3 regions of the Bacillus pacificus genome follow, and region 1 is predicted to be linked to each of the others. Evidence: riboswitches for the same ligand, from Rfam matches in the RefSeq annotation. Region 1 holds a riboswitch; each other region holds the start of a gene.

Region 1 (10,476 bases):
TTTAAGTATCCGTAAACAACTTCCTTTATTATGACAAAAAGAGACGAGAGATTTATGGACATTACAAGGGGGCATATTGATGAAAGTGAGTGAAAAAACATATTTAAGTATAGAAGAGATTATTTCATTACCAACCTTATCAAGTACCAATATAAGCGATGATGGCAAAAATGTAGCATTTGTTAAGAGGACAGCTAACTGGAAAGACAATACATATAGAAATCATGTATGGATATATGAAAAAGGTAAAGGGCAAAGTTATCCATTAACAAATGGGGATATAGATAGTACATGCCCATTATGGTCTCCAAATTCTAGGGATATTGCATACCTTAGCCCTGTTGGTAATGGGAAAAGTCAAATCTTCGTTAAGTCATTAGATGGTTACGGTGGGGTACAAATTACTAATGAGGAAGAAGGGATCAGTACATTCAAATGGGATCCTACCGGTAAAGGTTTTTATTATATTACACAGTCAAAAGAATGTGAGGAAATAAAGAAACGTAAGGAGCTATATGGAGATTTTCAACATGTAGGTAAGGAACATCAGAATAATTGTTTATGCTACATTGAAATAGAAAAAGTGATACAAAATGATAAAGAGGAACGAGAGAGTAACGGTGTTTATCAATTAACGGATGGTAAGGATTTTTATATCCATGACTTTGATATTTCAAATGATGGGAAAAAGGTTGTATGTATGGCTACACCAAGCCTAAACGATCATATGAATGGTGATCTATATATATTAGATGTTGAAGCTGAGGAACTACAAAAGATGAATGTAGATAGGTTGTTGGGCGGGAGCGTTTGCTTTTCTCCTGAGGGCAGTAAAATGTGCTACGCAGCAAGCATAAGAGAGAAGGAGTATTATAGAAACCATATACAAGAGAGTACATTAGAGATATATGATATGCATACTGGAGAGGTAATTCAGCCCTTAACAAACTTTGATAGTACGGTTATGCCATTACAGTGGACAGCTAAAGGAATTTTAATTAGATGGCAGGATAAAACGAATTATCGTATTGGATTACTAGCTGAAGATAGCACTATGGAAGTATTAAGTGACAACGTAGATGGTTTTATAATGGATGCCTCTATAACAAAGGATGGAAATCATATAACCTATAGTAAGGCTATAACAAATGAAACCTTTGAAATCTATTTGGATGATAAAAAAATAACGAATGAAAATAGCTTTTTCGACGGGAAGCTTAAAAGTAACAGGGAAATCATCTCGTGGAAAAATAGTGATGGTCTTGAAATAGAGGGTATTTTATCAATCCCAGTAGAGTTTGACGCAAATAAAAAATATCCTTTATTAGTAGTAATTCATGGAGGTCCGGCTTGGGCATCCTTTCCGATATTTTCAGACTGCTTCAATGAGAAATATCCGATTGAACAGTTTGTTGAAAAAGGCTTTATCGTTTTAGAACCAAACTATAGAGGAAGTTCTGGTTACGGTAATGAGTTTTTAAAAGCAAACTATAGAAAACAAGGAATTGCTGATTATGATGATGTTATATCTGGAGTGGATGCACTAGTTGAACAAGGGATTGTAGATAAAGATAGAGTAGGAGCTATGGGATGGAGTAACGGAGGATATATATCAGCTTTCTGTTCGACATTTAGCAGTAGATTTAAAGCTATTTCAGTTGGAGGCGGAATTACGAACTGGAGTACCCATTATGTAAATACCGATATCCCTTACTTTATTAGCATGTATTTAGGAAATAATCCATGGAATGACCCAGAGATATATAAGAAGACATCACCAATGACATATATTAAATCAGCCTGTACGCCTACGTTAATTCAACACGGAGAAAAGGATGTAAGAATTCCCATTACAAATGCATATGAGCTATATGAAGGATTAAGAGAAATGGAAGTTGATACAGAATTAATGATATTTAAAGGAATGGCATATAGTTCTGATCAGCCAGGAATGAATGTAGCTATTATGAAACAGAACTTGATGTGGTTTTCACATTATATTCTTGGGGAAAGTATGGAGGGATTTCGTACTATATAATGGATATTCGTACAGGGATTTTTCGTTGTGTAATCGGGTCAGATTGTTGTAAACTGTATGCAAACCATTATGATTATAAGGAAACGTAATTCGGAGGACGAATATGACAGCGAATAAAAATGAGTTATCTGTAGAACAACGTGAAGAACTATTAAAAGCATTACAAGCTCGTTTTGAGAAAAACATGAACCGCCATGAAGGTCTTGAATGGGCTAAAGTTGAAGCGAAGATAGAAGCTAATGCTGAAAAATTATGGTCACTTAATGAAATGGAAGTAACAGGCGGTGAGCCGGATGTTGTTGGTTATGATGAAGAGAAGGACGAGTATATTTTCTGCGATTGCTCAAAGGAGAGTCCTAAAGGTCGTAGAAGCCTTTGTTATGATCTTGAAGCGTTAGAAGCAAGAAAGAAGCATAAACCGGAAAATAACGTTATTGATGTGGCAACTGCTATGGGTATTGAACTATTAACAGAAGAACAATATCGACAGTTGCAACAACTTGGGGAGTTCGATATGAAATCATCAAGCTGGGTACAAACGCCTTCAGATATTAGAGAGCTTGGTGGAGCTCTATTTTGCGATTATCGCTTTGGACACGTTTTTGTGTACCACAATGGAGCAGATTCATACTATGCTGCTAGAGGATTTCGTGGTTCGTTAAGAGTTTAAATTTGGAGTAAGTAAGAAAAGAGCCTATACTTAGGCTCTTTTCTTATTATTTCTCTGGTTTTATATATAGATAGAAAATCTCATCTTTATTTAAAACAGCATCCAGTTCTCGGTCTGTATATTGTAATTTTGAATAAATCTCTTCAGTTAAATAGATGTTCTGTTGCTCTTTTTTCTCTTTAAGTCAATGTATTCATTTAATGCGACTCTGAAAAACCATGGACGTATGTTATCCTCGGTTAAGCTATCTAGCAATGTGTATACTTTATAGAAAGTATTTTGGATGATGTCTTCTGCGCCTTCTTTTATAGCCCCTTTCGCTAGTAATAGTTTGAACACTTCCTCCCCTAAATTGATAAGATAGGAGGTCAATATATTTTCTTTTCTCATCATTTTTCCTCCCTACACTTATACAACGGATAGGTAATAGTAAATGTATACACTTAAATGCAAATTCGTTATTAACTACGTTTTATAGTACATGATACTTCATGAATAGGAGTAATCATTTCATTTTTTGAAATATTAAATCTTTAATGTTAAAATGAAATTTGGAGATATACGGAAAGGAGACAAGGACTCAATATGTGGATGAGCTTGTAATGATTAGAAACTAGATAGATAAATTTTTCTCTCGTAAGTGAGGGTTTATTTAGCTATCTGTAAATCATGCAAGGACCGCATATTTGGCTTGTACATCCCTTTTGTAAGGATAATGTGTAGGGAAATTCATATCTCTTATATAAAGTATGCGTCCTTTAAATTGGAGGAGTATATGATGAATCAATTAAAAAATAAAATAGCAGTCGTTACAGGTGTAAGTCGTCTAGATGGTATAGGCGCAGCGATTTGTAAAGAATTAGCTGGAGCAGGATACGATATATTTTTTACGTATTGGACAGCGTACGATAAAGAGATGCCTTGGGGCGTTGATCAAAGTGAACAAATACAATTAAAAGAAGAGTTACTAAAAAACGGTGTGAAAGTATCGAGCATGGAGTTAGATTTAACTCAGAATGATGCGCCGAAAGAGCTTATAAATAAAGTTACTGAACAACTAGGTTACCCTCATATATTAATTAATAATGCAGCGTATTCTATGAATAATGACTTCTCTAATTTGACTGCTGAAGAATTAGATAAGCACTACATGGTCAATGTTCGTGCGACTACATTGTTAAGTAGTCAATTTGCCCGAGGATTTGATAAGAAATCTGGTGGTAGAATTGTGAATATGACTTCGGGGCAATTTCAAGGACCTATGGTTGGAGAACTGGCGTATGCAACAACGAAGGGAGCTATTGATGCTCTTACTAATTCGTTGTCAGCCGAGGTAGCTCATTTAGGAATAACAGTGAATGCAATTAACCCAGGTCCAACCGATACTGGCTGGATGACTGAAGAGATAAAGCAAGGATTAAAGCCGATGTTTCCTTTTGGCAGAATTGGTGAACCAAGGGATGCAGCAAGACTCATTAAGTTTTTAGTAAGCGAAGAAGCAGAGTGGATTACGGGACAAGTTATTCATTCAGAAGGTGGATTTAAAAGATAAAAAGAAGGTATCTCACACTGGTGAGATACCTTCTTTTTTAATCTTTCTTCAATCTTCGTGCAACACCATTCCCTAAAGACTGCAATCCTTGTACGAGGATAATTAAAATAAAGACAGTTGCATACATTACTTCAGGTTCATAGCGTAAATGCCCGAAGCGATATGCTAAGTCCCCTAGTCCACCAGCACCGACAAGACCAGCCATTGCTGTTGCGCCGATTAAGCCAATCGTTGCAATTGTTAATCCAAGTACAAGGGAGGGACGAGCTTCTTTCACCATGACGTGCCAAATAATTTTTATAGTAGAAACGCCCATCGCTTGGTAAGCTTCAATCACACCACGATCGACTTCTAATAATGCGGTCTCCATCAATCTTGCGATATAGGGAGCAGTGAAGACGACAAGCGGTACGATAACACCTTGCACACCAATGGATGTTCCCATTAGAAATTTTGTAAAAGGTAGAATGAAGAATAATAGAATGATAAATGGAAGAGAGCGAATGATATTAATAATTGTATTAAGAATTGGATAAATGATTTTGTTTTCTCGCTGTCCACCAGGTCTCGTTAAAACAAGTGTGACACCAAGTGGCAGTGCAATAAGGATCGAGATGAGTAATGAAATAGATGTCATTTGAAAGGTTTGTATGGTCGCCTCCCATATAACTTTACCCCATTCATCCAAAAAGGACTTGTTTTCCATGGTCTGTTCTACCTCCTTCTACGATGATTCCTTGTTCTTGTAAAAATGATAAAGCACGGTTGATTTCATTTTGTTCCCCTTGCATATGAATGACAAGTTTCCCGTATGCTTCATGTTTTAATTGAGTAATATTACCGGATAAAATATTCGGATATACTTGGAAACGTTTTGTAGCGATAGCTAATGCTGGTTCTCCTGAAGAATTTCCTATAAAAGAAAGAGTTACAATTTCACCAGTAGTTTGAAGTTCTTTTTGTACGTCTTCTGGAATTTTTGCTGCAAATGCACTATTTACAAATTTTTTCGTCGTTATATGTTGTGGGCTTGTGAATATATCCTTCACAGTCCCACTTTCGACTACTGATCCATGTTCCATAACAGCAACCCGGTCACATATACGCTGGATAACGTTCATTTCATGTGTAATTAATAAAATTGTGATCCCGATTTCTTCATTAATCTTTAATAAGAGGTCAAGAATAGAATCAGTTGTTTCTGGATCTAAAGCACTCGTTGCTTCGTCGCTTAATAACACTTCAGGTTCATGTGATAGTGCACGTGCAATGGCAACACGTTGTTTCTGGCCACCAGAAAGTTCACTTGGATAGGCATCCTTTCGAGTAAAAAGATCGACAATGCGTAAATACTTTTCTACTCTTTTTTCAATTTCTACTTTTGGAATGCCAGCAAGACGTAACGGTAATGCGATATTTTCATAAACGGTAACAGTTTTAAGTAAATTGAATCCTTGAAAAATCATCCCGATTTTTTGTCTCGCTTTTGCTAGTTCCTTTGCTGATAAAGTTGTTAAGTCTTGGCTGTTTACAATGATATTTCCTGTCGTTGGTTTTTCTAATAAATTTACACATCGAATTAACGTACTTTTGCCAGCGCCACTATATCCAATGATTCCAAATACTTCACCCTTTTTTACTTGAAGGGAAGTAGACTTAAGAGCTTCCACATTCCCTTTTTTTGTTGTAAATACTTTGGATACATTTTTCAATTCAATCATTATCGTCAGCTCCTACCAAGACGGTAAAACAGAACCATCAAATTTTTTCTCGATAAATTCTTTTACTTCTTTAGATTGATAAGCTTTCTTTAGTTTATTTATAACAGCATCATCTTTATTTTCAGTACGAACAACGATCCAGTTCACATATGGTGAATCTTTCCCCTCGCGGAAGATAGAGTCTTTTGCAGGGCTTAATTTTGCACCTAATGCAAAGTTTGTATTAATTGCAGCTGCTTTTACTTCACTTAGTTGTGTTGGTAATTGAGATGCCTCTAATTCAACAATCTTTAAATTTTTTGGATTTTCAATTACATCTTTTGCAGTCGCTTTTTCTGTAGCCTTTGGGTCAACTTTTAAAATACCTGCTTTTTCAAATAGTTTTAAAGCTCGAAGTTCATTCGTTGGGTCATTCGGTACAGCAATTGCATCGCCCTCTTTTAATTCTTTTACATCTTTTATGTCTTTAGAATATACGCCCATAGGGAATGTTACTGTTGAAAATACTTCGGTTAATTTCATATTACGTTCCGCTTTAAATACGTCTAAATATGATTTTGTTTGATAGCTATTTACATCAAGGCTTTTTTCATCGAGGGATACGTTCGGTGCTACATAATCATTAAATACTTTTATATCAATTTCGAGACCGTCTTTCGCTGCTACTTCTTTTACCTTTTCAAAAATTTGTTCATGCGGCCCTCCTGTTACACCGACAGTAATCTTTTTCTCATCTAACGCTTTTACTTCTTTATCTGAACTCCCGCTACATGCGCTTAATAATAATACAGCCCCACTTACAATGCTTAATAATACTTTCTTCATCTATAATTCCCCCTTAAATATACGTTCCAAAATAAAAAGCACCTCTCAAAAATAAGAGAGGTGCCGAATAGACAAAATAGATTCCTCTCTTATCTTCCAAAACGAAAACTCGTTTTGCAGGAATTAGCACCTTAGCTTATACGTTATAAGCTCGGTTGCCGGGCATCATCGGGCCAGTCCCTCCGCCACTCTTGATAAGAGTATGTGTATGTAGTTTTTTGATATGGTACTAATAGTAAATCTTACAAAAAGAATTGTCAACATTATTTTCTGAATATATTTTATTTTAAGGTAATCGAAACGTTACCTTTCTTATGTCCCTTTTCCACATACATATGAGCTTCAGCAATTTCTTCTAATCGGTAAGTTCTATCAATAACAGGTTTTAAATGTTCTGTTTCAGTTAGTTTTTTTAGTAGAATCATATCCTCTTTACTTACCTTTGCCATCATTCCATTAACAGATACATATATTCCATTAGGTGTTAATACTTGTTTACAAAAGGATTTTTTATATTTTCCAACTGCATCAAATATAACATCATAGTATTCCCCTCGCTTAGTAAAATCTTCTTTCGTATAATCGATTACTTTGTCAGCTCCTAAAGATTGCACGAGTTCAAAATTTGAATGACTACAAACAGCTGTAACGGTTGCGCCAAAATATTTAGCAAGTTGTACGGCAGCTGTTCCTACTGATCCAGATGCGCCATATATTAGTACTTGTTGCCCCCTTTTTATACGAGCCTTTCTTAGGAAGTGTAGTGCCGAAGTTGCGCCAAAGGGAATAACTGCTGCTTCCTCATACGTTACATTGGTAGGTTTTAATGCTACTAATCCACTTTCATGTACACATGTATATTCTGCATAACCACCGACATTAAGCTCTGTTAATGCAAAAATTTGATCTCCTTTTTTAAATTGAGTTACATCTGTTCCTATTTCTTCGATTTCGCCGGATAACTCTACACCGAGTATAGGCTTTCTCGGTTTTCTAAAACCTAATATGATCCGCATAGGAATCCAAAATAATAGAGGGCTATTAAATCCGCGTATTCTACAATCTCCAGTCGATACACTTGTTGCATGAATTTTAACTAATACTTCGTTCTTTTTAGGGGTAGGTTTCTCTATATTTTGAAGCTGAAGAACGTTAGGTGGTCCATACTGTGTGCAAATGATTGCTTTCATAATGACCTCCTGAAATGAGTTGTTGTTATTTATATCATATTTAAAGTCTTCATTAAACATGTCGCTATATAGCGAATATAGATTAAAATTTATATAGATTTCATAGGAAGAGAGGTGATATTATTTTGGGAAAGGGGGCGACAGTGTGAAAAAAATTATTTTTATTTCAAGTTTAGTGCTTGCAATCAGTCTAGGGGTAGGGTGTAGTAATGAGAAAACAGCAAAGACGGATGAGCCGAAAAAAGAATCAGTTCAAAAAGAAAAGGAATTAAAGGCGAAGGATGTTTTCAAGAAAACGAACGAAGCTTTTAAAAATGAAGAACATGTAACGATGACATATGGTGTAGGGGTAAAAGCTGAGGGAACAGAGATGGATATATTAAAGGCTAAGATGCAATTAGAGCCAAAGACAAAGAATTCTCGTTCTGAAATGAATATTTCCGGTACAGATGTTGTAGTGTATACTGTGGATGGTAAAGTTGCTGGTGAGGTAAAAAACCCTAATACGGGAGAAGTTATAACCGTACCAGAGGAGCAATTAAACGCTGGTGGAATGAAAGCAACTCAAGATATTATAGATAAGTTAGAAGTACCGGAAGTAGTTTTAGATAAAATGAAGATGGAGAAAAGCGGAGATAAATATAAACTGAAATTTACATTAAAAGGGCAAGAAACAGAAAGTATGTTAACTAGCATGGATGAAACGCAGAAGAAAATGTTACAAGCACAAAATGCGAAGATAGAAGAAGTGGATGCAGAATATATCATTACAAAAGATTTTAAATATGAATCAGCAAAGATAGACATGATTATGAGTAGTAATGGCAAGGATAAAGCACACATTATTACGAACGCAAAATATACGTCGTATGAAAAGTTTGATCCAATACAATTGCCAGCAGCAAAGTAACAGTTTTGATGAGGAGGGACCTAAAATAAGGTCCCTCTTTTTTATATTCTTTATTCATAGGAAAATAGGTACAATATGAAGAGGAAAAGATGTAGAAGAGGAGAGTGTCATTTGAAAAAAAGAAAGATAGCGGTGGTTATGATGGCTTATACAGTGTTGCTTGTGACATCTGTAAATACATATAAGGAGCAATTAAATCATCCGATTATGAGTGATGTAGGAAAGTTACTCCCGACAAAAATAAAACGTGTTGAAAGTGCTACGGATGAGCACTCGTTAATAAAATTAGTGCAAGATGCGAATGTTTCTGGGGAGAAGATTTCTATTGCTGGTATGCAACATAGTCAGGGCGGGCAGACATATTATCCGCATGGGACGATGCTTGATATGAAAGGGTATAATAAAATATTAGAATTTGATCCAGAGAAGAAGCGCATTACAGTTCAAAGTGGTGCCACGTGGAATGACATTCAGAAGAAAGTAAATCCATATGGTCTTGCTGTTCAGGTGATGCAGTCGCAAAATATTTTTACGGTTGGTGGTTCATTAAGTGTAAATGTACATGGTCGTGATATTCGTCATGAAGCATTGATTGATACAGTAGAGTCGTTTAGATTGTTAATGGCAGATGGTACGGTGCGTAATGTAAGTAGAGAAGAGAATGCGGATTTATTTCCTTATGTCATTGGCGGTTACGGGCTATTTGGTGTCATTTTAGATGTGACCTTAAAGTTAACAAATGATGAATTATATGAAACGCACACGAAAATGCTAGATTATAAAGAATACACGTCTTATTTCAAAGAGAAAGTGAAAAAAGATGAAAATGTTCGTATGCACTTAGCTCGTATTTCTGTTGCTCCAAATTCATTTTTAAGAGAAATGTATGTGACAGATTATACATTGGCACAAAACCAAAATATGAGGGAGGAGTATAGTAAATTAAAAGAAGAAACTATTATAGCAGCGCCTAAATTTTTACTTGGATTATCACGCTATAGTGATTGGGGAAAAGATACGTTTTGGGATATACAAAGAAGTTATTTTGAACGTACAGATGGAAAGTATGAGACGCGAAATAATGTTATGAGGTCAGATAGTGCCTTTATGGAATATGAAAATCCAAATAGGACAGAGGTGTTACAAGAATATTTTGTGCCTATAGATTCTTTCACGGAATACATAGATGATTTACGTAACGTATTAAATGAGGAAGAATTTAATTTGCTCAATATTACGGTTCGTTACGTGGAAAAGAATGAAAATGCAGTTTTATCCTATGCGAAAGATGATATGTTTGCACTGGTTCTTTTAATTAATCAAGGGCGTTCTGAACACGAGATAAAGAAAACAGAGAATGTTATTCAGAAGATGATTGATGTTACGTTAAAGCATAACGGTAGTTATTATTTACCGTATTATTCTTATCCAACGAAAGAACAGTTAAGGAGAGCATATCCTCGTATAGAAGAATTTCTTCAGAAGAAAAAAGAAGCGGATCCAAAAGAGAGATTTGTGAATTTATTTTATAGGGAGTATACGAAATGACATATAGAAGATTTGTAGCTTC
Region 2 (10,476 bases), 2.3 Mb from region 1:
CCTACAGTATCAAAAGAGCCTTTTATTACGTCTTCCTGTTTCATTAATTTTGCAAGGAATGGAACAGTGATAATCGTCACAAGTGGTAAGAGCAGTAAATAAGACCAATGGATATATTCAGCAATAACTCCACCAATAAATGGCCCTACACCTTCTCCCATTGCTACAATAGACCCAATAAGTCCAAATGCTTTACCCCTATCTTCTTTTGGAATATAACGCGCCACAACAACCATCACAAGTGCTGGAAATGCAGCTGCACCCGCCCCCTGAATAAGCCGAGCCAAAATAATTACAGAAAAGAACGAATGCCCAACAAATCCGATAACTGATCCGATGCAGTTCACTATAATTCCAAATAGGAGTAGCTTTTTGATACCTAGCTGATCCGATAGCTTTCCATATATAGCTGTTCCTATGGAAAAAGTTAATATGAACGCTGTGTTTACCCAGTTTACACTTGCTGGTTCCTTATTAAAATCGCTAGCAATATCAGGTAATGAAACATTTAAAACCATTTCATTTAAAACGCTGAAAAAAGAAAGAACACAAAGCCATAATAAAACTTGATTATGGCGTAAATTTGACTGTGAATGAGATGTATTCACATTTAACCCTCCAATAAATAATGAGGGTAGACGTATTTTATAGGGTCATTGATACGCTTTCCCTCTTTAAATGTACCCAATTATATTTATTGCACTTCATAAATAACTCCTCCTAAATTTGATTTGTATATTTTATCACATATAGCTTAAAATGACTCTCATTTTTTTAGCAACTTTACTATTTTTTAAACGACTTTATTGTAACTCAAACAACTTGTCCGTCACTTTACAATAAAATTATTTATGATAAAACTCAAATGTTGTAGTAGTAAATGAGGTCATATAGAGGTCTTTTAAAAGAAAAATACACCACTATTCAATAGTGATGTACTTTCCTTAATAAAATGTGTAACATTTTATTGAATCCCTTGTTTATTATAGGACTTACTAATTATCTGTCCTTTTAATAAAATAAATAGATTCTTTTTTTCTTTTTATTAGGGGTAAGGTATTCTATGAGATTCATAGAAGCCTTATTACATTTTATTATATAGAATATATTGGAATAAATGTTTATATTTTTCATAGTAATTGTGAAAATTTTATGAACTTTATATTTAATGCATTTTTATAATACAACTAATGCGTATGAATTCATGTCAAAACTTAACAAATGTAAGGAGCTAAGGAGAGTTTGTGCAACATAAAAGATCATGATTGGCACAGCTAATAATTAATCGGTGATGAAAAAACTTACTAATTAGAGTTTCAATTTGCACGGATATATTTTTTGTTTTTAATTGAAAAATAAAATTTGTTCGAATAATTATTCTTCAGCTATATACCTACAGGCACATTCTTCGTATAATGGAGAAGTATGAATTTTAAATTTGTATGAATTTTACATATTGAGGTGAAAAAGGAATGAATGCGCGGCTAATGGAACTTATTGATGTGAGTACAATAGAAACCATGGCAGAACAATTTTATCAATTAACCAACATATCACATCAACTTCTTGATGCTGAAAAAGAATGTATATTTTCATTTGGAATAAATGAAAAGAAAATATGTAAACTTCCCAAACTTGAAATCCCCATTTTTTTATACAATCAATATTTAGGATCTTTTGTTGTATGGTCTCAGAAAAGCGAAATTTTCAATTGCCAAAAATACTTTGAAATGCTTTCAAATTTAATTATAGATGGAGTAATGAAAGGATTTCAAAATAAAAATACAACGTTACTTACTCGAAAAGAGGAGGAACTACATACAATCTTACAAAACATGCCTGTTATGGTTGATGCACTTGATTATAATGGAGATTTTGTTTTGTGGAATCGCGAATGTGAAATTGTGACAGGCTATACTGCGGAAGAGGTAATTGGAAATCCAAACGCACTTCGATTACTGTATCCGGATCATGATTATCGTCACGAGATACAAAAGAAATTTTTGACTCGTGGAAAGAACTTTAGAGACTGGGAAATGCGTTTAACTTGTAAAAATGGTGAAATTAAAACGATAATGTGGTCCAATATATCAGAACAGTTTCCTGTAAGTGGATTTAGTTATTGGGCTGTTGGTGTGGATATTACACATTTAAAAGCAATAGAAGAGAAATTAAAACAACAAACGTCTGAATTAGAAGTAATTTTTCAGGCTTTACCAGATTTATGTTTCTTAACGGAAGATGATGGAACAATTATTGATTATAAAGCAGGATCCCCTACAAAATTTTACGTACCCGCAGAAGCTTTTATGGGAAAAAAGTTTTACGAAGTATTACCATCTACAGTAGCAAAAAAATTTCAAGAAGCAATTTGTCAAGTGAAAGAAAAAGGGACAAATGTAATTGTGGAATATCCACTTACAATTAATGAAAGTATCGATTTCTTCGAAGCTAGATGTTTACCGTTATTGCATGATAAAATTATGATTATTGTACGTGATATTACAGAGCGGAAAAAGACAGAAGAATTGCTAAATAAATCAGATACACTTGCAGCAATCGGTCAATTAGCAGCTGGTGTTGCTCATGAAGTTAGGAATCCATTAACAGTCATTAAAGGCTTTATACAGCTATTTCAAATTAATAAAGAAGATCAAGAAAAATATTTTGATCTAATGCTTTCTGAAATTGAAAGAATAGAAGCGATTCTTCAAGAATTTTTATCGATTGCTAAAACAGATGAACTAAGCACGGAAAAGAAAAATCTTTATCAAATATTTAAAAATGTCGTTTCGTTAATAAATACAAAAGCAATTATGACAAATATTCAAGTTGAATTATATGCAGATTCCAAAGATATAATCATTGAATGCTCAGAAAATCAACTGAAACAAGTATTTATTAACATTTTGCAAAATTCAATCGAAGCTATGCCAGATGGTGGGAGAATTTCAATTCACATAAAAGAAATAGGCAAAGATGGTATCATTATTAATGTAATTGATAAAGGAATAGGAATACCTGAAGAACGAATTAAAAGATTAGGTGAACCTTTTTATAGTACGAAAGAAAAAGGTACCGGTATTGGATTGATGTTAAGTTATAAAATTATTGAAAGTCATCAAGGGAATATAAGTATTATGAGTGAGGTTGGCTTCGGAACAACAGTAACGATTTACTTGCCAAAATTTCAGAGTAAAAAGCCTTTATCAAATTATGATGATAGATTTGAATCGATACGTCCAATTATTAACTCTTAAATTTATTAAATACCCAATAACCAAAAGCTAAGCTTTTGGTTATTGGGTATTTTTGTATTTAATTTAGAAAACTTTACCTTTTCTTTAGATTTGCTTTAATTTCTATTAAGTTTTTATCAATATATTAGTATTTGTGCAAAGTAATGTATAGAAAATGTGCATTACTTTTAATATATAGATTCAATTATTAATAGAAATACAGTAAGGAGGAGATTATGACAAGGTGAAAAAACAAGAGAAAAAAAGCGGTAGAGCAGTACCGATGCGGTTAAACATTTTATTCTTATGTGTATTTATATTGTTTTCTGCCATGATTATACAATTAGGTAAAGTACAAATTATCGATGGTGAGACGTATAAAAATGAAGTGGAGAAGAGAGAAAATGCAACCGTAAGCCTTTCTGTGCCGCGGGGAAAAATATTTGACCGAGAAGGGAATCCAGTAGTTGATAATAAGTCTTTACGTACAATTACATATACAAAGATGAAAGGTGTAAAATCAGAAGAAATATTAAAAACAGCAAGACAACTTGCAGACATAATTGAAATACCACAAGAAGATATAGACAAGCTAACTGAGACGGATAAGAAAGATTTTTGGATGCAATTAAATCCGAAACTAACTGAAAAATTAGTATCTAAAAAAGAAATAAATAAGTTCAGAGATAAAGATATTACCGGAAAAAATTTAGATAAAAAAATTGAAGAGTTAAAAAGAAAACGAGTTACAGATAAAAATCTTCAAGGTTTAACAGATAAAGATATTAAAGTGTTAGCTATTAAAAGTAAGATGACTTCTGGTTATCAAATGGCTCCTCAAATTATTAAAAAAGATGTTAGTGAAAAGGAATTTACTATAATTAGTGAAGGTTTAGCAAATCTCCCAGGTGTAGATGTGTCGGTTGATTGGGAGAGAGTGTATGTAAATGATGGATTATTCCGATCTGTTCTTGGAAATGTTTCTAATTCCGATGAAGGATTACCAGGTGAGCGATTAGATTACTACTTAGTACGTGATTATAGCCGAAATGATAGAGTTGGAAAAAGTTATATTGAGCAGCAATATGAAGAGGTACTTCATGGTACAAAAAAAGAAGTAAGAAGCGTTGCAGATAAACAAGGTACTGCAATTAGAACGGAAACAATTTCTGAGGGAAAGAGCGGTAAGAACTTAACTTTAACGATAGATATGGAATTACAGAAAAAAGTAGAAGAAAGTATAGAAAAAATATTAAAGGCATATAAAGGATCTGAATCTATGTTGGACCGTGCTTTCGTTGTAATGATGAATCCGAAAAACGGACAAGTATTATCAATGGCTGGGAAAAGACTTGTAGAAAAAGACGGGAAAACAGAAGTTGAAGACTATGCATTAGGCACAATGACTAGTTCATATGAGCTGGGATCAACAGTTAAAGGTGCGACAGTTTTAACTGGATTTGAAACGAAAGCTATAACACCAGGTACTTATTTTTATGATGCACCTATGAAGTTTAAAGGTACTAGGGAGAAGAAGTCTTGGAAAGAGTTTGGAAACATTGATGATTTAAGAGCGTTACAAGTCTCTTCAAACGTTTATATGTTTCATACAGCATTAAAAATTGCAGGTGTGGATTATGTGAAAAATAGTTCATTAAATATTAAACAGGAACACTTTGATAAAATGAGGTACTATTTCAGACAATTCGGATTAGGTGTTCCAACGGGCATCGATTTACCGAATGAAACAGCTGGACAAATTGGTAAAAAAGATAATCAGCCGGGTTTCTTATTAGATTACTCAATTGGCCAGTATGACACGTATACACCACTTCAGCTCGTACAGTATATTTCAACAATTGCAAACGGTGGATATCGAATGAAGCCACAAATTGTACAAGAGGTAAGAGAGCAAACGTCGCAAAAAGATGAGATTGGTAAAGTGGTGCATGCAGTAGAACCAATTGTTTTAAATAAAATTGATATGAAAGAGGAATATATAAATCAAGTAAAAGAAGGATTTAGAAAGGTATTCCAAGAGGGTGATGGAACAGGAGTAAGGGCGTTCCAAAAAGCATCTTATAAACCAGCAGGTAAAACAGGAACAGCACAGACGGTATACGGTGGAGAAAGTGATATTGGAAGAAATGAAAAAGGCGAGAGAAGAGAATGTTATAACTTAACGTTAGCAGGATATGCGCCATATGATAATCCAGAAGTAGCGTTTTCCGTAGTTGTGCCGTGGGTTATGAATGATAAATCTGGTATTAATTCTGATATTGGAAAAGAAGTTTTAGATGCGTATTTTGAATTGAAAAATAAGCGATTGACTGGAGAAACTGTAAAAATAGATAGCTCTAAAGAAGATTAAAACATATGAAATGTTATAAAAATAGAGTTGTCTTATTTAGGAATTAATTCAAAATGGGTGAGAAAGAAGAATAAAATTATTCTATCAATTATTCACATTTTATAAAATAAAACATATATTGATAGCATAGGACAAGCTGAAAAGCTTATTCTAACCTCACAGAACACTCCTTATCACGGTTTGGCATCTACTTATGTAGATGCTTTTTTTAATTAAATAACTGATAATTATTTATCAATCTAAAGTAGCAAGTATATTAGGACTATTAGGGGAAGTTTGACGGTAATAATTACAGTATGCTTAATAAGTGAATTGAAATGTAAGGAGTGAGAAATAAGTGCTAAATATTTTAGTGGTTAATTTTCCAGCAGAGGGACATGTAAATCCTACATTAAGTTTAGTTAAAGCTTATACTGAACGGGGGGATCACGTACATTATATTACGACAGAACAATTTAAAGACAGAATTGAAGATTTGGGAGCTATTGTATATACACATCCAGATTTATTAAAGGAGATTTCTATTGATTCTGAAACTCTAGATGGGCTGAATTCTTTCTTTCGTGTACATGTTCAAACTTCTTTATATATATTAGAAATTGTGAAACAATTATGTGAAAACATACATTTTGATTTCGTAATTTATGATATATTTGGTGCTGGAGAGTTAGTAAAGGAGTATTTACAAATTCCAGGCATAGTTTCTTCTCCTATATTTTTAATTCCTACTGAATTTTTGGAGACTTTACCTTTTCATCCTAATGCAGCAATACCATTCCGACCTGATGAAATTTCTGAACAGTTGTTATATCAAATGGATCGTGAATTTGGAGTAAAGCCTAAAAATAATCTTCAATTTATGCATAATAAGGGAGATGTTACTCTTGTGTACACAAGTCGTTATTTCCAACCTAATAGCGATTCGTTCGGAGAAAATAACATTTTTATTGGACCAAGTATTTCAAAGCGTAAAATAAATGTTGAATTTCCACTTGAATCGCTTAAAGATAAGAAAGTTATTTATATTTCAATGGGAACACTGCTTGAAGGGATCGAACCATTCTTTAATGCATGTATTGATGCTTTCTCAGATTTTAATGGATTAGTTGTAATGGCAATTGGCGATAGAAATGATCGTTCTAAAATTAAGGAAGCGCCAAACAATTTTGTAATTGCTCCATACGTACCTCAATCAGAAGTATTAAGTGAAGCAGATGTTTTTATTACACATGGCGGTATGAACAGTGTACACGATGCTATTCATTTTAATGTCCCATTTGTCATCATTCCACATGATAAAGACCAGCCAATGATAGCACAAAGATTAACTGAGCTTGAAGCAGCGCATCGGTTATTGAAAGAGAATGTTAATGTGCAAACGTTAAAAGAAGCGGTAACCGATGTTCTTTCAAATGAAAAGTATAAGCATGGAATACGAAAACTGAAAGATAGTTTTTTAGATTGTGGTGGTTCAAATGAAGCAATCACAGTGATTACATCTCTTTTAAATAAATAGTGTGGGTAATATAAAAGCATAGAGGCGCACCTTTATGCTTTTATATGATTATCCCGCAAACTGCACAGCAGTATTTGCATGTAAAAAAGCAGTATCAAAAACAGGAACAGTAAGGTCGTTTTGGGAAATGAGCAACGGTATTTCGGTGCAACCTAGTAGTATACCTTCTGCGCCATTTTGAATTAATGACTTTGTAATTTGTAATAGCTTTTCTTTTGATGTTTCTGAAATAATTCCTTTACTTAATTCATTTAAAATAACATGATGAATAAAATTTCTTTCCTCTTTATTGGGGATGATTGTCTCAATGCTATAATTCGCTAATCGTGATTTATAGAAGTCTTGTTCCATCGTTTGTTTCGTACCCAATAATCCGATACGCTTTATATTCTGTTCTACCATTTCTTTAGCACTTACATCACCTATGTGAAGAAGTGGAATGGATATTGCACTTTCCACTTCTTCAGCAAATAGATGGACCGTATTGGAACACATTAATAAACATTCAGCTCCGGATTTTTCAACCTTCTTTGCAACGGTGACTAATTCGTTTTTCACTTCTTCATATTGGTGATTTTGTAATAAAGTAGTTACTTCACCAAAGTCCATGCTATATAAAACAAGCTTTGCATTTTGATCGTATTGAGAGAGTGTAAGTGTATTAATATGTTTATAGTATAATGATGTAGATTCCCAACTTAGTCCACCAATTAAACCGATTACTTTCATCGTACATTCCTCCCGTAACTATTTTGAATTTATTATTTCACAATTCCGATAAGAATACAATGATTTAAATGTACTATTAAACAAAAAATAAAAATAATTAGAAAAGTATTGAAATTTATATTTTTTAATGCCATAATACGAATTACAAATTAATACTTATCCAGAGAGGTGGAGGGAACGGCCCTATGAAACCTCAGCAACCCCTATATATATTTATAGGAAGGTGCTAATTCCGCAGAGAACACGATGTGTTTTTTGGAAGATAAGAGGATTCTTGAACGTGAAAGAAAATGACCTCTTATGTAAGAGGTCATTTTTTGTTGTATAGAAAGGGAGTGTCGATGCATAATTCATTTTCAAAATAAATATAGAGTAATAAAAGTTGACTATTAAGAGAGGAGAATTGTAATGAACAAATTATCAACAAAATTAGTAGTGGCAATCGGAATTGGAGCAGCATTATACGGGATATTAGGACTTTGGGGATTTTCTATTGCACCCAATACATTTATTAAACCTGCGTTAGCTATTTTAACCATTTTTGGTGCGTTATTTGGCCCAGTGGCAGGACTGTTAATAGGACTTATCGGTCATACCGTAACAGATACAATTGCTGGCTGGGGTATTTGGTGGGGCTGGGTTTTTAGTTCCGGCATTATCGGCTTTGCAATGGGGCTCATTCAAAAAAGAGTTGGCTTTAGTGTGAAAAACGGGACATATAATAAAGGAGATATTTCCTATTTAGCTATTACTGGGTTAATTGGTATTGTCATTGCTATTATATTTGCTGGGGCATTCGATATTATCGTGATGGGAGAACCGTTTGATAAAATTGTTATACAAGTATTAGGTGCAACAATTGCTGATGTTATTGTATTTTTAGTTCTTGGATTGCCAATTACAATAGGGTTAGCTAAATCTAATAAAAAACATACACATTTAAAAATTGAAAAGTAGGGATGTTAACATGCAACCAATTATTTCTTTTGAACAATTCAACTTTCAATATAAGCATGCAGCGCAGCCTACTGTTAAAGACGTTACATTTCATATATATCCTGGGGAAAAAGTGCTGATTGCTGGGCGAAGTGGTTCAGGGAAATCGACATTAGCTCATTGTATGAATGGGCTAATCCCATTTTCTTATGAAGGGACTAGTACTGGTACTATTTTAATTGACGGAAAAGACCCGAGGAAAGGAAGTATTTTTGAACAGAGTAAACAGGTTGGAACAATTTTGCAAGATCAAGATGCACAATTTATTGGTCTTACAGTAGAGGAAGATGTAGCTTTTTATTTAGAAAATGAATGCGTAAATGAAGATGATATGAAAAAGATTGTTTCGGAATCATTAAAAAAGGTAAAGATGCATAATTTTCATAAACAAAGTCCACATGAATTATCAGGAGGACAAAAACAAACTGTTTCTTTAGCAGGTCTGTTAACAACAAATGCTCATATATTATTGTTCGATGAACCGTTAGCAAATTTAGATCCAGTTAGTAGCTTACATACAGTAGAACTTATTAAAGATATACATAAACAATATAATAAAACAATTGTAATAATTGAACATCGAATAGAAGAAATGTTAAACCTAGATTTAGATAAAATCATTTTAATTGATGAAGGAGAAATTGTTGCGATAGGCACACCAGAAAAGATTTTAGCATCAAATATATTACCATCTATCGGATTAAGAGAACCTATGTACATAGAAGGCTTAAAGAGATTGCATTTTGATAGTAATAATGACGTAATATACCCACTTGAAAATCTTCAAAGGGAAAGTGTTAGTGGAGTAATAAATGAGTGGATGGAGAAGCAAACTTTTTGTAAAGATACTCCTACAAAAAAAGAATTATTGAAAGTAGAGAATTTGTCATTCTCATATCCTAATAAACAAAAAGTATTAGACAATGTAAATTTCTCTCTATTTAAAGGGGAAATAGTAGCACTCCTAGGACATAATGGAGCTGGAAAATCAACACTAGCTCATAGTCTTATAGGGATAAACAAAACAAAAAATGATAGGATTTTAATTGATGGAGTAAATATCAATTCTTGGTCTATTCGTAAACGCGGTGAGGTTATATCTTATGTGATGCAAAATCCAAATCATATGATTACACAAGCTACTGTAATGGAAGAAATTTCATTTTCATTAAAATTAAAAAAATTTTCGAAGGAAGAAATTAAGCTTAGAGCAGAGGAAACATTAAAAATTTGTGGCTTGTATCCATTTCGAAATTGGCCAATTCAGGCATTAAGTTATGGGCAAAAAAAGAGATTAACGATTGCATCTGTACTAACAACAAATCCAAAACTTATCATATTAGATGAACCGACAGCGGGACAAGATTATTATCATTATAAACAATTTATGACGTTTATTAGAAAACTAGCTGCAAAGGGAATATCCTTTATTTTTATCACACACGATATGAATCTCGCATTAGAATATGCAGACAGAGCAATAGTTCTAAAGGAAGGAGAAGTTATTGCGAATAATACTGCATCTATTGTATTAGGTCATCCAGAAACGTTAAAAAGAGCGAACTTAAAGGAGAGTTCTTTATTTAAACTCGTTAAATTTAGTGGTATTGCAAATCCTGAAAGGT
Region 3 (10,476 bases), 2.4 Mb from region 1:
TTTAAGCGTTTTACGTACCAATTAATATATAGAATGGTAGCAAGTAAAAAAGAGAGATAAATTGCTGTGCGTAAACCAATTCCCGAAAACATCGGAAGTTCTGCGATTTTTTGTGAAATACCTAAAGGTGAGGGCGATAATATAGTAGCATTAAAACCAGCATAAGTGCCCAAATAAATAATTGCTACGCCGACGATAGCGTCCCATTTCAATGTGCGTGCAACGATGATGCCGATGGGGATAAAGCCGATAACCGAGTTAACGATAATACCAGTCGTTCCGAGAATAGAAAAGAGTGCGGCGACTATACAAATGAAAAGGAATTGCTGATTACGAAATTTGTTAATTACATGATAGATTAAACCGTCTAGAGCACCTGTTTTTTCAAGAATGGCAATAGCTCCGCCCGTAAATAAAATTAAAAAGATGATAGGAGCAGCAAGTGTCATTCCTTTTTCAATAGCGGTAAAAAAAGAAACAAACCCTACCGGTGATTGCGGAACAGAATGGTAACTTCCTGGTATTGTCGTTGTAACAGTACCATTTGTAACTCTTTTAAATTCTCCAGCAGGAACGAAATAAGTAGCTATTGCACAAAGCAGAGCAATAAAAAATAGTAGTACGTACGCGTCAGGCATTTTAAACTTTCGTTTACTAGGTTGTTTTTTTACTTCAGTTTGTAGTTGCATAAAATCCCTCCTTTTTCACTTAGTTAATTTTTAATATTCTGAAATTTATCTGTGAAATAGATTATAATAAAGGTGGCTTCTTAAGGCAATAGTTTTTCTGTCCTTTTCCCGCACATACAAATTATTGCAACATTAGACAGGGAAACGAAAATAATCCAAGAATATGTTAAATAGAAAGTAAAAGGAAAAGAGGGAAAAAGATGTGGAAAACTACGGATCTATGTGATGAGTTTGAAAAGGAATTGCAAATATGCCGCCAATCTTTTCGGTCTTTTGGGAAGAAAGAACAATTTCACGGGAAAATTGCAACGGTAAAAGTGAAGGATGATAATGTACTAGTGAAGGAAGGATTGCAAACATTACCAGAAGGAATGGTATTAGTTGTTGATGGCGGCGCGTCTACGAATTGTGCGTTACTCGGTGATAATTTGGCAGCTATTGCAGAAGAAAGAAAGCTAGCAGGAATTATTGTGAATGGATATGTTCGTGATTCTAGTGAACTAAAGAATGTTAATATAGGTATTTTAGCGTTAGGAACAATGCCGAATAGAAGTGTAAAAGAAGGGAAAGGAGAACGAAATATTTCATTGCAATTTGGAGGAGTAGAATGGAAGCCAAATGATTATTTGTATGCGGATGAAGATGGCGTCATTATTAGTGAAAAAAGTTTGCATCGTTAAAGGTTAGTAAGTTACTATTCTTAGAAAATAAATCCGATAAAGCATGGACAAAATTCTATGTCAATAGTAAAATAATACAGAAATTTATAATTTACAGAATGTATAGGTTTATCGTTTTGCGATAACTTAAATGGAAGTCAGTTTTGCCTAGAAAAGTGAATGTTATCACAATGATACGTTCATGAACAAAATTATTTTTCCTATACAAATATAGCCGCGAATGATGCGGGTAGGAGGTGTTGCACAGTTTGTTCGACACTTACAAAAAAAGAGTGTCAATTGCACGCCCTTGAAGGGCCTTTTTTTGTGTGAATAGTAGTAAGGGAGGAAATTTTGGGATGGCAATGTTAAAAAAATGGCTGCTTACGTCGTTAATGGCAGTTACACTTGTATTTGTTTCTTTTGCAAATACAGTACATATTACGTTTGCTGAAGGAAATACAGCAAAACTTGCAATTGTTGGTGAATCACAAAAGGGCATTATGTTATGTCCGAAAGAAGAGCAAATTAAAGATGGGGAAACAGCGTTAAGCTTGCTGCAAAAAGTCATGGGGGACAAAGTAGAAGCTGAAACGATGTCGTTTGGAACGTATGTAAAAGGCATTGATGGATTAATGGCCGGGGCTACAAGTGGCTGGCTGTATGATGTAAATGATAAATCTGCGGAAGTTGGAGCGGATAGTTATAAATTAAAATCTGGAGATGTTGTTGTTTTCCGCTTTGTTTCAGACTGGAGCAATATGAGTCAAGAAACATTACAACAAACATTAGATAAATTTGGTACTTGTAAAACGGTAGAAGAACCAAAGACAGATGATCCAAAACAAGAAAAACCAGAAGAACCAAAAACAGATGATCCAAAACAAGAAAAACCAAAAGAACCAAAGACGGATGATCCAAAACAAGAAAAGCCAGAAGAACCAAAAACGGATGATCCAAAACAAGAAAAGCCAGAAGAACCGAAGACGGATGATCCAAAACAGGAAAATCCGGATGGAACAAAAACACCAGAACAACCAAAGCAAGAGAACATTCAAATTCCAGTAGCACAAGTAAATGACGCGATCTCTAAGACGTCTGAAAAGATGTTACAAGATGGAATTGAAAGTGATTGGGTAGCGCTAGGTCTTTCTCGTTCTGGAAAGAATATACCAATCGAGGCGAAATTAAATTATGTTAAGGCTGTAACTGAAAAGGTAGAAAAGCGCGTTAATCGTTTTTCAGCGACAGATTTAGCTAGAACGATTATTATGATGAATGCAATGAATGCAGACCCAAAAATGGTAGGCGAACATAATTTAGTTCAAAAATTGTACGAATCAGATAAAGTGAATTCTGTTACAGGTTATACATTTGCTTTACTTGCATTTGATACGAAAAAATATGAAATTCCAGTAGATTCAAAATGGAATCGAGTTGCTTTAGTAGATGCACTTTTAAACGCGCAACATACAGATGGCGGCTGGACTTATGATAGCGCAAGCAGTAAAGATAGTGCTAGTAGCGTTGATGTAACAGGTATGGTTTTATCAGCATTAGCTCCTTATCAAGACCGAGCAGATGTGAAACCAGCAGTGCAAAAGGCTGTCGCATACTTATATAATGAACAACTAGAAAATGGCGGTTTCTCTGCTGATGGACAAGAGAATTCTAATAGTGCTGCGCAAGCTATTATTGGATTATCCCTTGTGAAAGATGTAGATCAAAACCGTCTTCATAAGGCAGTGCAAAATCTATTGTCATATCAACTTCCAAATGGTGAATTTAAATGGTTACCAGGCGATCAAACCGGTAGCGGAATGGCAACAGAGCAAGCATTATTAGCTTTACTTCAGTTTAAAGACCTTGGAAAATCGATTTATGACTGGTCAACGGAATCTGTTATTGAAATCGATAAGAAACCAAATGTAGACTCAGAAAATGTTGTAGTAGAAAAAGAAGTTACTGAACAACCAGAAGAACAAAAACAAGTACAACAAGAAACGAAAGATGACAATTTAAAAGTTGTTGTTGATAACGAACCGGTTAAACATAAAAAATCCGGAAACGGTAGCACATTACCAAAAACAGGAGCATCTTCTCATAGTGCAGCGACAGAAGTAGGTATGGGTGTATTATGTATTGCTTCTGCATATGTATTATGGAGACGTAAAGCAGCTTAACAAAAATTAGGAGCAATTATTTGCTCCTAATTTTTAATATGAAAGGTGAGAGGCAACATGAGTAAGATGAAATGGTTTATTTCTTTACTGCTTTCACTTGGGCTACTTGCCGGATGTGAAGAGGCAGCGGTAAAGCCTGAGAAGAAAGTAGAACCGAAGCAAGAAGAAGTAGCAAAACAAGAAGAGAAAAAAGATGAAGCGAAGCCGGAAGAAAAACCGGAGGAAAAACAAGCTGAACAAGAGCAAAATAAGCAAGACGAACAGAAAGAAAAGCAAGAGCAAAAAGTAGAAGAGAAGCCGAAAGAAGAAAAGCCACAAGCACAACCGGAAGTAAAGAAAGAAGAAAAAACGCAGGAACAGCCTGTCGCTACTAAGCAACCAGAACAACAAAAAGCACAAGAAGAGAAACAACAAGAGAAACAACAAGAGCAACAACCGAAAGCGCAAGAAGTAAAAGAAGAAGCAAAGGTTGTGAATCAGCCGAAGGAAACACCGAAGCAGGAGCAAAAAGTTGATCCGAATAAAGAGGAGAAAACGATACCGACTCCGCACGTCCCAAATTCTGAACGACGAAAACCAGACCCGGTTCCACCACCAAAACCACAAGCAAAACAAGTTACGATCTCAGTAAAAGGTAATGAAGGATATTTATTAGGTGCAAAAAAGGTGGATGTACAAGACGGCGATACTGTTTATAAAGTATTGCAGCGTACAGGTTTAGATGTGGATGCAAGTGGATCTAAAGGCGATGTTTACGTAAAAGGTATTAATGATTTATATGAAAAAGATATTACCGCTACTAGTGGATGGAAATATCGTGTGAACGGGGCATTTCCAAATCATAGTGCAGGTGTAGTAACAGTTAAACCAGGAGATACAATCGAGTGGGTGTATGTATTAAAATAAGAAAGGCATTTGGTAAAGGACTATGAAAATAAGTTTTTCTTCTTTACATCCTTTTGTGAATTTTTCCTATTATATCGGGGTGATGATACTATGTATGATGTGTCTTCATCCTCTTTTTTTAATTGGAGCAATTCTATTAATCGTTATAATCAATGTGATGCAAGGGAATAGCGACAAGATAAGAAAGATGTTACCGAGTACAATTGTATTCTTTTTTATGGTCATTTTATTTAATTCGTTATTCACGCATAGAGGCCGAACTACGTTATTTTGGTTAGGTGATAGCCGCATTAAGCTTGAGGCAATTATGTTTGGAGTAGTAATGGGGTTATTACTAGTTGCGATTATGTTTACGTTTGCTTCGTATAATGATATTATTACAAGTCATAAATTTTTATATTTATTTTCTAGAATTTCACCGAAAGTAGCATTGTTAACGATGATTACGGTGAGGTTTGTTCCTTTGTTTATGAGGCGATTACAGAAAATAACACTCTTCCAAAAGACGAAAGGTGTACAGGTAGATGCAGGTTCCATTGTGGAACGTGTGAAAAATGGTATGCAACTATTGCAAGTATTATTAATTTGTTCATTAGAAGATGCATTACAAACGGCAGATTCTATGCAAGCTCGTGGATTTGGTGTAACGAAACGTACGACTTATATTCGGTATAGAATGGAAAGATGCGATTGGTATACGCTCAGTTATTTAAGCATTCTATTTATAGCTGCTATTATATGTAGTAATTATGGCGGAGGAAAATTGATTATTTATCCGAAAGTCGAATCGATTTTATTTCAGCAGTTCGATGGGATGATGTTTGTCGTATTTACGATGTTTATTAGTTTACCAATTATAATGGAAGGACGGGAATGGATATGGTGGCGCATGCAGAAATAAACAATTTATCATTTGTATATGCTGATGAAAACGAAAAAGCGTTACAGCATATTTCTCTTTCTGTTCAAAAAGGAGAGTTTATTGTACTTGCTGGAGGATCAGGATCCGGGAAGACGACTTTATTAAAACATTTAAAAAAAGAATTACTTCCAATTGGTAAGCGTACTGGGGATACATATTATGATGGTACTTTATTAGAAAATGTACCGGACTTGTTATCTGCCCAAGAAATTGGCATGGTATTTCAAAATCCAGAAAATCAGCTCGTAATGGATACGGTCATTCAAGAATTAGCATTTTCTTTAGAAAATATCGGATTACCATCACATATTATTCAAAAAAGAATAGCCGAGCTTATTAGCTTCTTAGGATTCCAAGATTTATTGCACCAATCTGTTCATACGTTATCTGGCGGGCAGAAGCAACTTGTCAATTTAGCTGCCGTATTAGTTATGCAGCCGAAGTTACTATTATTAGATGAACCAACTGCGCAGTTAGATCCAATTGCTGCGAAAGAGTTTTTAGGGTTGTTAAAGCGTATTAATGAAGAACTTGGCATTACGATCGTTTTAAGTGAACATCGTTTAGATGAGGTAATACCACTTGCTACGCGCGTTATTTGTATGAGTAACGGCCAAATCGTGTATGACGGTAGTCCGAAAACAGTTGTAGCAAATATGTGGGAAGTAGAAGGATTTCGTCCATTTATTCCACAAATCCCAAGATTGTTTTTAGAGTGGAATGCGAAAGATATACCATTTACAGTGCGAGAAGCACAAATGAAAATGAATGATTTTTCAGCGATATCATATGTAAATGAGCCAATAGTACAAAGGGAAAAGCAAGAAGTCATTTTAAGTGCAGAGCATATTTCGTTTCAATATGAAAAGAATAGTCCGCTCATTTTACGAGATTTAACAGTATCGATTGAAAAAGGAAAATGGGTAGCTCTCGTTGGAAAAAATGGCACAGGGAAGTCTACACTGCTAACGATTTTAGCGGGATTACAAAAAGCGAGAAGAGGGAAAGTAAAGTGGAATGGGAAAGTGATACATAAAATTGATTCGAAAGAACGATTTAAAAGTATCGGGTATGTATCGCAGCATCCATATTATCATTTTACATTTGATACAGTGTGGGACGAGGTGTATGAACGAGCGCGTGAATTATACGGAGAACAAGGAAAAGAAATAGCAGAACAGCAGCTTAAAAAGTTTTGGCTATATGCACTTAAAGAACGCCATCCGCATGATTGTAGCGGGGGAGAGCAACAATTACTTGCATTATGTACGACGTTATTGTCAAAGCCGACTTTATTATTACTGGATGAACCGACAAAAGGACTAGATCCGTGGAAGAAAGAAAGGGTAGGAGAGTTATTTAGGAAACTGCAAAAAGAAGGGACAACAATTGTAATGGCAACGCATGATATTGAGTTTGCAGCGAAATACGTGGATCAATGTATGATGTTATTTGATGGAGCAGTCATTATGAATGATGCACCGAAAGAATTTTTTAGTGGCAACTTCTTTTATACAACCTCTATCAATCGATTTATTCGAAAAGAATTGCCATATGCATTAACGTGGGAGGATGTGTACGAAGCGTGTCCAAACGATATGTTGCATTCATAATATGTATTTTTGCAGTGATGATAGGTACATTACTTTTTACTACACTTATCATGGACGGTTATTACATGTTAAGTAGTTTGTTTTTATTAGTTGTTATTATGTTACCTTTCTATATCCGTTTTGAAAAGAAGGCGTTTGTTTCACGTGAAATTGTTCTCGTTGCTGTGTTAGCAGCAATTGCAGCAGTGAGTCGTGTACCATTTTCTCTTTTACCAAGTGTACAGCCGACTTCTTTTGTCATTATTGTTTCTGCAATTGTGTTTGGAAGTGAAACTGGTTTTATGATTGGTGCAACAGCGGCTATCGTATCTAACATTTTTTTAGGACAAGGTCCGTGGACGCCGTGGCAAATGTTTTCATGGGGTATGATTGGCTTTATAGCTGGATTATTGCGGAATACGTTTTTAATGAAAAAGCTATGGGGAAGACTTCTATACGGATTGTTTGTTGGATTTTTATTTGGCTGGATTATGAATTTCTGGGGGCTTCTCGGTTTTATACGAGAGGCGACATGGGAAACAGTCATTTCGTATTATATCGCAAGTTTTTATTTCGATTTGAGCCATGCGATTTCAAATGTTGTGTTCTTACTACTATTTAGTACGTCTTGGATTACGATTCTTACAAGATTTAAAAAGAAATATGGCATATTGGATAAGCATAACATGGTATAGAAAAGCATACTCATATAAGGTAGGGTCGCGACTTACATATTCGTTTGCCTCTTTCATGCTTCTTACATATTGTAAGGAGCATTTTTCTGTATATTTTTTAATTATAACGGCAATAATTATGAAGTATGCCATTTGAAAAAACTTCCCACCTTATGATGGGAAGTTTTTTCACTCTTGTTCTAAAATGTGAACGGTGTAATCGCAGCGTTGAATAGCTTGTTCGATCGCATAAAGAGATTGCTCAATACGAGCGCGATTAAAATCTTTTTCAACAGTCTGTAGTGCTTCTTCTAAACAATGTTTTGCTTCTTGTAACGATTGAAAAGAATCTTGTACATATCCACGAGCATTTTGATGCATTTCATAATCCTCCTTGCATACTCATATATGTATAGTATGAACAGTAAAGAAGAAAATATAATTCGTTATATTTGTTTGACAATTAAAATGAAATTACGTATAGTAAGAATTAAGTGAATATTTTCTTATCCAGAGAGGTGGAGGGACTGGCCCGATGAAACCCAGCAACCGCGATGCAGGTGCTAATTCCAGCAGAACAAATTTGTTCTGGGAGATAAGATGAAGATATATACGTAACTTCTTCTTATCGGAGAGGTTTTTTTATTGCAAAAAAACCGATTACGAAAATTTATATTAAGAAGAAAGGGGTTGCGCATTGCTGTGACACTCGAAAAATACGTAAAACTGCGTAGTACAGTTTATGAATATATGATAGAGCAAGATAAGCCAATATCATTGTTAGATATTCAAGAACATATCGTTTCGCATCATGAAGGAAAATTCACGAAAAAGATGTTACATCAATTTTATTTATCAAGATTATTAGATGAACTGAAACTGGATGGGAAAATTACATTAGCTGATGAATATCTCTATGCTGAAAAAGGGGTATTTTATAAGGCGAGAAAAGGGAGCTAAGCTCTCTTTTTTTGAAGTATGTAGAGTAAAAGACTGCTTAAGCAGCCTGATACAGGGAATGGTGTTGAGTGTGTAGTGTCAAAAATTGAATGTGCCTGAAAGAGGCAATTCATATCGGCTGCAAATGAAAAGAGACACCTTCGCCGAATAGGTGTCAGTCGTTTTGTCATATAGACTTGCTATTTGACAGTTATTAGAATAACATGCAGTGGCTCTAGAAGTCAAAAGGGAATTAAAGGAAGAGGTGTTGTTATGTACGCTTATTTAATAAAAGAACTATATAGGTATATCCCGAAACACATTATTGATAGAGGGTATGAATATTATGAAGATGGACATGTAGAAGATGTAGAAATACATAATAATAAAGTATTTGCATTTGTGACTGGTAATGCAGGGAATTATGAAGTAGTGATTGAACTCGATGATTTTTCAGAAAGTAGTTGTGAGTGTCCATATGAAAATTATTGTAAACATATGGCGGCGGTTGTTTATGATATTCAAAGTGCTGGCGAGAGTACGGTTAAATCGGAATTGCAAGGTTTAGAAAAAGAAGAGTTACTTATAGTATTAAACCGGTTGTTACAAAGTTCAAAAAACGTGCAAATTGTAGAGAAGATGTTAAAGAAGGGGAAACTTTAACTTATGAGGGAGTTGTTTTGTAGTGAATGTACTAATTGTATACGCTCATCCTAGTCCTTCAAGCTTTAACGCGGCGATTTTAGAGCATGTGCAAAAAGGATTGCAAGAAACTAATCATTCGGTTACAGTACTTGATTTATATAAAGAACAATTTGATCCCGTCCTTGTCTTTAATGAAGAGAAGAAAAGACGTGATTTAGTAAATGAAGAGGAAACAGCCCGGTATAGAACATTAGTAGAAGAAGCAGATATGCTTCTATTCATCTATCCGATATGGTGGTGGGGGATGCCAGCTATTTTAAAAGGATTTATTGATCGCATTTTCGTAGCTGGATTTGCTTATAAATATGAAGGGGCCCTGCCGAAAGGCTTATTGAAAGGTAAGAAGGCTTGGGTAATTAATACGTTAGACTCACCGTTATGGTACGTCGCATTACTATATCGATCAGCGGATTGGATTATAATGAAGAGAGGTGTTTTACGTTTTTGCGGCATTCGCGATATAAAACGGTCAGTATTTCAATCTGTGAAAACGAGTAAACGAGAGAAGCGGGAAAAGTGGTTATTACAAATAGAAGAAAAGGCTCGTACACTATGAATGAAATGGAACGTATTATAAAGTGTTGCGGGGATGACAACGAACTTTTGCGAACGTATATTACATGTTTACTTCAACTGAAGGAATGTAGTGAAACATTTGGGCAAATTCAAATAGAGTTAAGAAATGACTACTTGATAAGAGGAATTTGTGAAAGAGAAGTTGATGAGGTAGTAATGGGAAGTAAAGAATATGAAACATATTTTCTTCCAAAAGCGTTACAGTGGAATTTTTTGAGGGAACATCCACACCTGATCGGAAAAATTTGCGAAGACTTTTTTGCATTTTAGTCATTACATCTTACGGAGATAGAGTGGGAAACGATTATAAATTGCGTGGGAAATAAGAGATTTATTATATAAAAAAGCTAGTATAAAACTAGCTTTTCGTTTAAATAAATAAGAAACATAGACTTATGATAAATCCTGCATATAGTAAGTTCACGACGCAAAATCCCATAATATCACGAGCGCCTAAACCAGCTATTGCCAATGCCGGTAATGCCCAGAAAGGTTGAATTAAATTCGTCCAAGCATCGCCCCACGCAATGGCCATTGCTGTTTTTGCAGCAGGTACACCAAGTTCAGCACCAGCTGGAATCATAATGGGTGCTTGCACAGCCCATTGACCGCCACCAGATGGAACGAAAAT

The links. Region 1 has a riboswitch for S-adenosylmethionine ahead of LMD38_RS25145 (MetQ/NlpA family ABC transporter substrate-binding protein). Riboswitches for the same ligand answer to the same signal wherever they lie in the genome.
Region 2: linked by a shared signal. The riboswitch ahead of LMD38_RS13770 (ECF-type riboflavin transporter substrate-binding protein) and the one ahead of LMD38_RS25145 (MetQ/NlpA family ABC transporter substrate-binding protein) in region 1 are both predicted to bind S-adenosylmethionine.
Region 3: linked by a shared signal. The riboswitch ahead of LMD38_RS10465 (hypothetical protein) and the one ahead of LMD38_RS25145 (MetQ/NlpA family ABC transporter substrate-binding protein) in region 1 are both predicted to bind S-adenosylmethionine.

The regions. Positions count from the first base shown of each region.
Region 1 covers NZ_CP086328.1:4,888,773-4,899,248, reverse strand. The annotation lists gene LMD38_RS25175 (S9 family peptidase) at 80-2,038, shown strand; gene LMD38_RS25170 (DUF4256 domain-containing protein) at 2,142-2,708, shown strand; partial or broken gene LMD38_RS25165 (RNA polymerase sigma factor) at 2,776-3,098, opposite strand; gene LMD38_RS25160 (SDR family oxidoreductase) at 3,484-4,260, shown strand; gene LMD38_RS25155 (methionine ABC transporter permease) at 4,298-4,966, opposite strand; gene LMD38_RS25150 (methionine ABC transporter ATP-binding protein) at 4,941-5,981, opposite strand; gene LMD38_RS25145 (MetQ/NlpA family ABC transporter substrate-binding protein) at 5,994-6,806, opposite strand; SAM riboswitch class I at 6,893-7,007, opposite strand; gene LMD38_RS25140 (NAD(P)-dependent alcohol dehydrogenase) at 7,088-7,996, opposite strand; gene LMD38_RS25135 (DUF6612 family protein) at 8,142-8,906, shown strand; gene LMD38_RS25130 (FAD-binding oxidoreductase) at 9,018-10,454, shown strand; gene LMD38_RS25125 (MFS transporter) at 10,451-10,476, shown strand, end outside.
Region 2 covers NZ_CP086328.1:2,614,067-2,624,542, reverse strand. The annotation lists gene tet (Tet(L)/Tet(K)/Tet(45) family tetracycline efflux MFS transporter) at 1-608, opposite strand, end outside; gene LMD38_RS28830 (tetracycline resistance efflux system leader peptide) at 646-708, opposite strand; gene LMD38_RS13790 (ATP-binding protein) at 1,473-3,260, shown strand; gene LMD38_RS13785 (peptidoglycan D,D-transpeptidase FtsI family protein) at 3,484-5,610, shown strand; gene LMD38_RS13780 (macrolide family glycosyltransferase) at 5,948-7,126, shown strand; gene LMD38_RS13775 (aspartate/glutamate racemase family protein) at 7,175-7,855, opposite strand; SAM riboswitch class I at 8,009-8,124, shown strand; gene LMD38_RS13770 (ECF-type riboflavin transporter substrate-binding protein) at 8,264-8,812, shown strand; gene LMD38_RS13765 (ABC transporter ATP-binding protein) at 8,823-10,476, shown strand, end outside.
Region 3 covers NZ_CP086328.1:1,999,190-2,009,665, forward strand. The annotation lists gene LMD38_RS10425 (YfcC family protein) at 1-689, opposite strand, end outside; gene rraA (ribonuclease E activity regulator RraA) at 890-1,369, shown strand; gene LMD38_RS10435 (DUF4430 domain-containing protein) at 1,708-3,531, shown strand; gene LMD38_RS10440 (DUF4430 domain-containing protein) at 3,589-4,437, shown strand; gene LMD38_RS10445 (energy-coupling factor transporter transmembrane component T) at 4,460-5,338, shown strand; gene LMD38_RS10450 (ABC transporter ATP-binding protein) at 5,311-6,972, shown strand; gene LMD38_RS10455 (ECF transporter S component) at 6,945-7,646, shown strand; gene LMD38_RS10460 (hypothetical protein) at 7,815-8,006, opposite strand; SAM riboswitch class I at 8,129-8,227, shown strand; gene LMD38_RS10465 (hypothetical protein) at 8,328-8,585, shown strand; gene LMD38_RS10470 (SWIM zinc finger family protein) at 8,838-9,227, shown strand; gene LMD38_RS10475 (NAD(P)H-dependent oxidoreductase) at 9,250-9,825, shown strand; gene LMD38_RS10480 (group-specific protein) at 9,822-10,115, shown strand; gene LMD38_RS10485 (short-chain fatty acid transporter) at 10,216-10,476, opposite strand, start outside.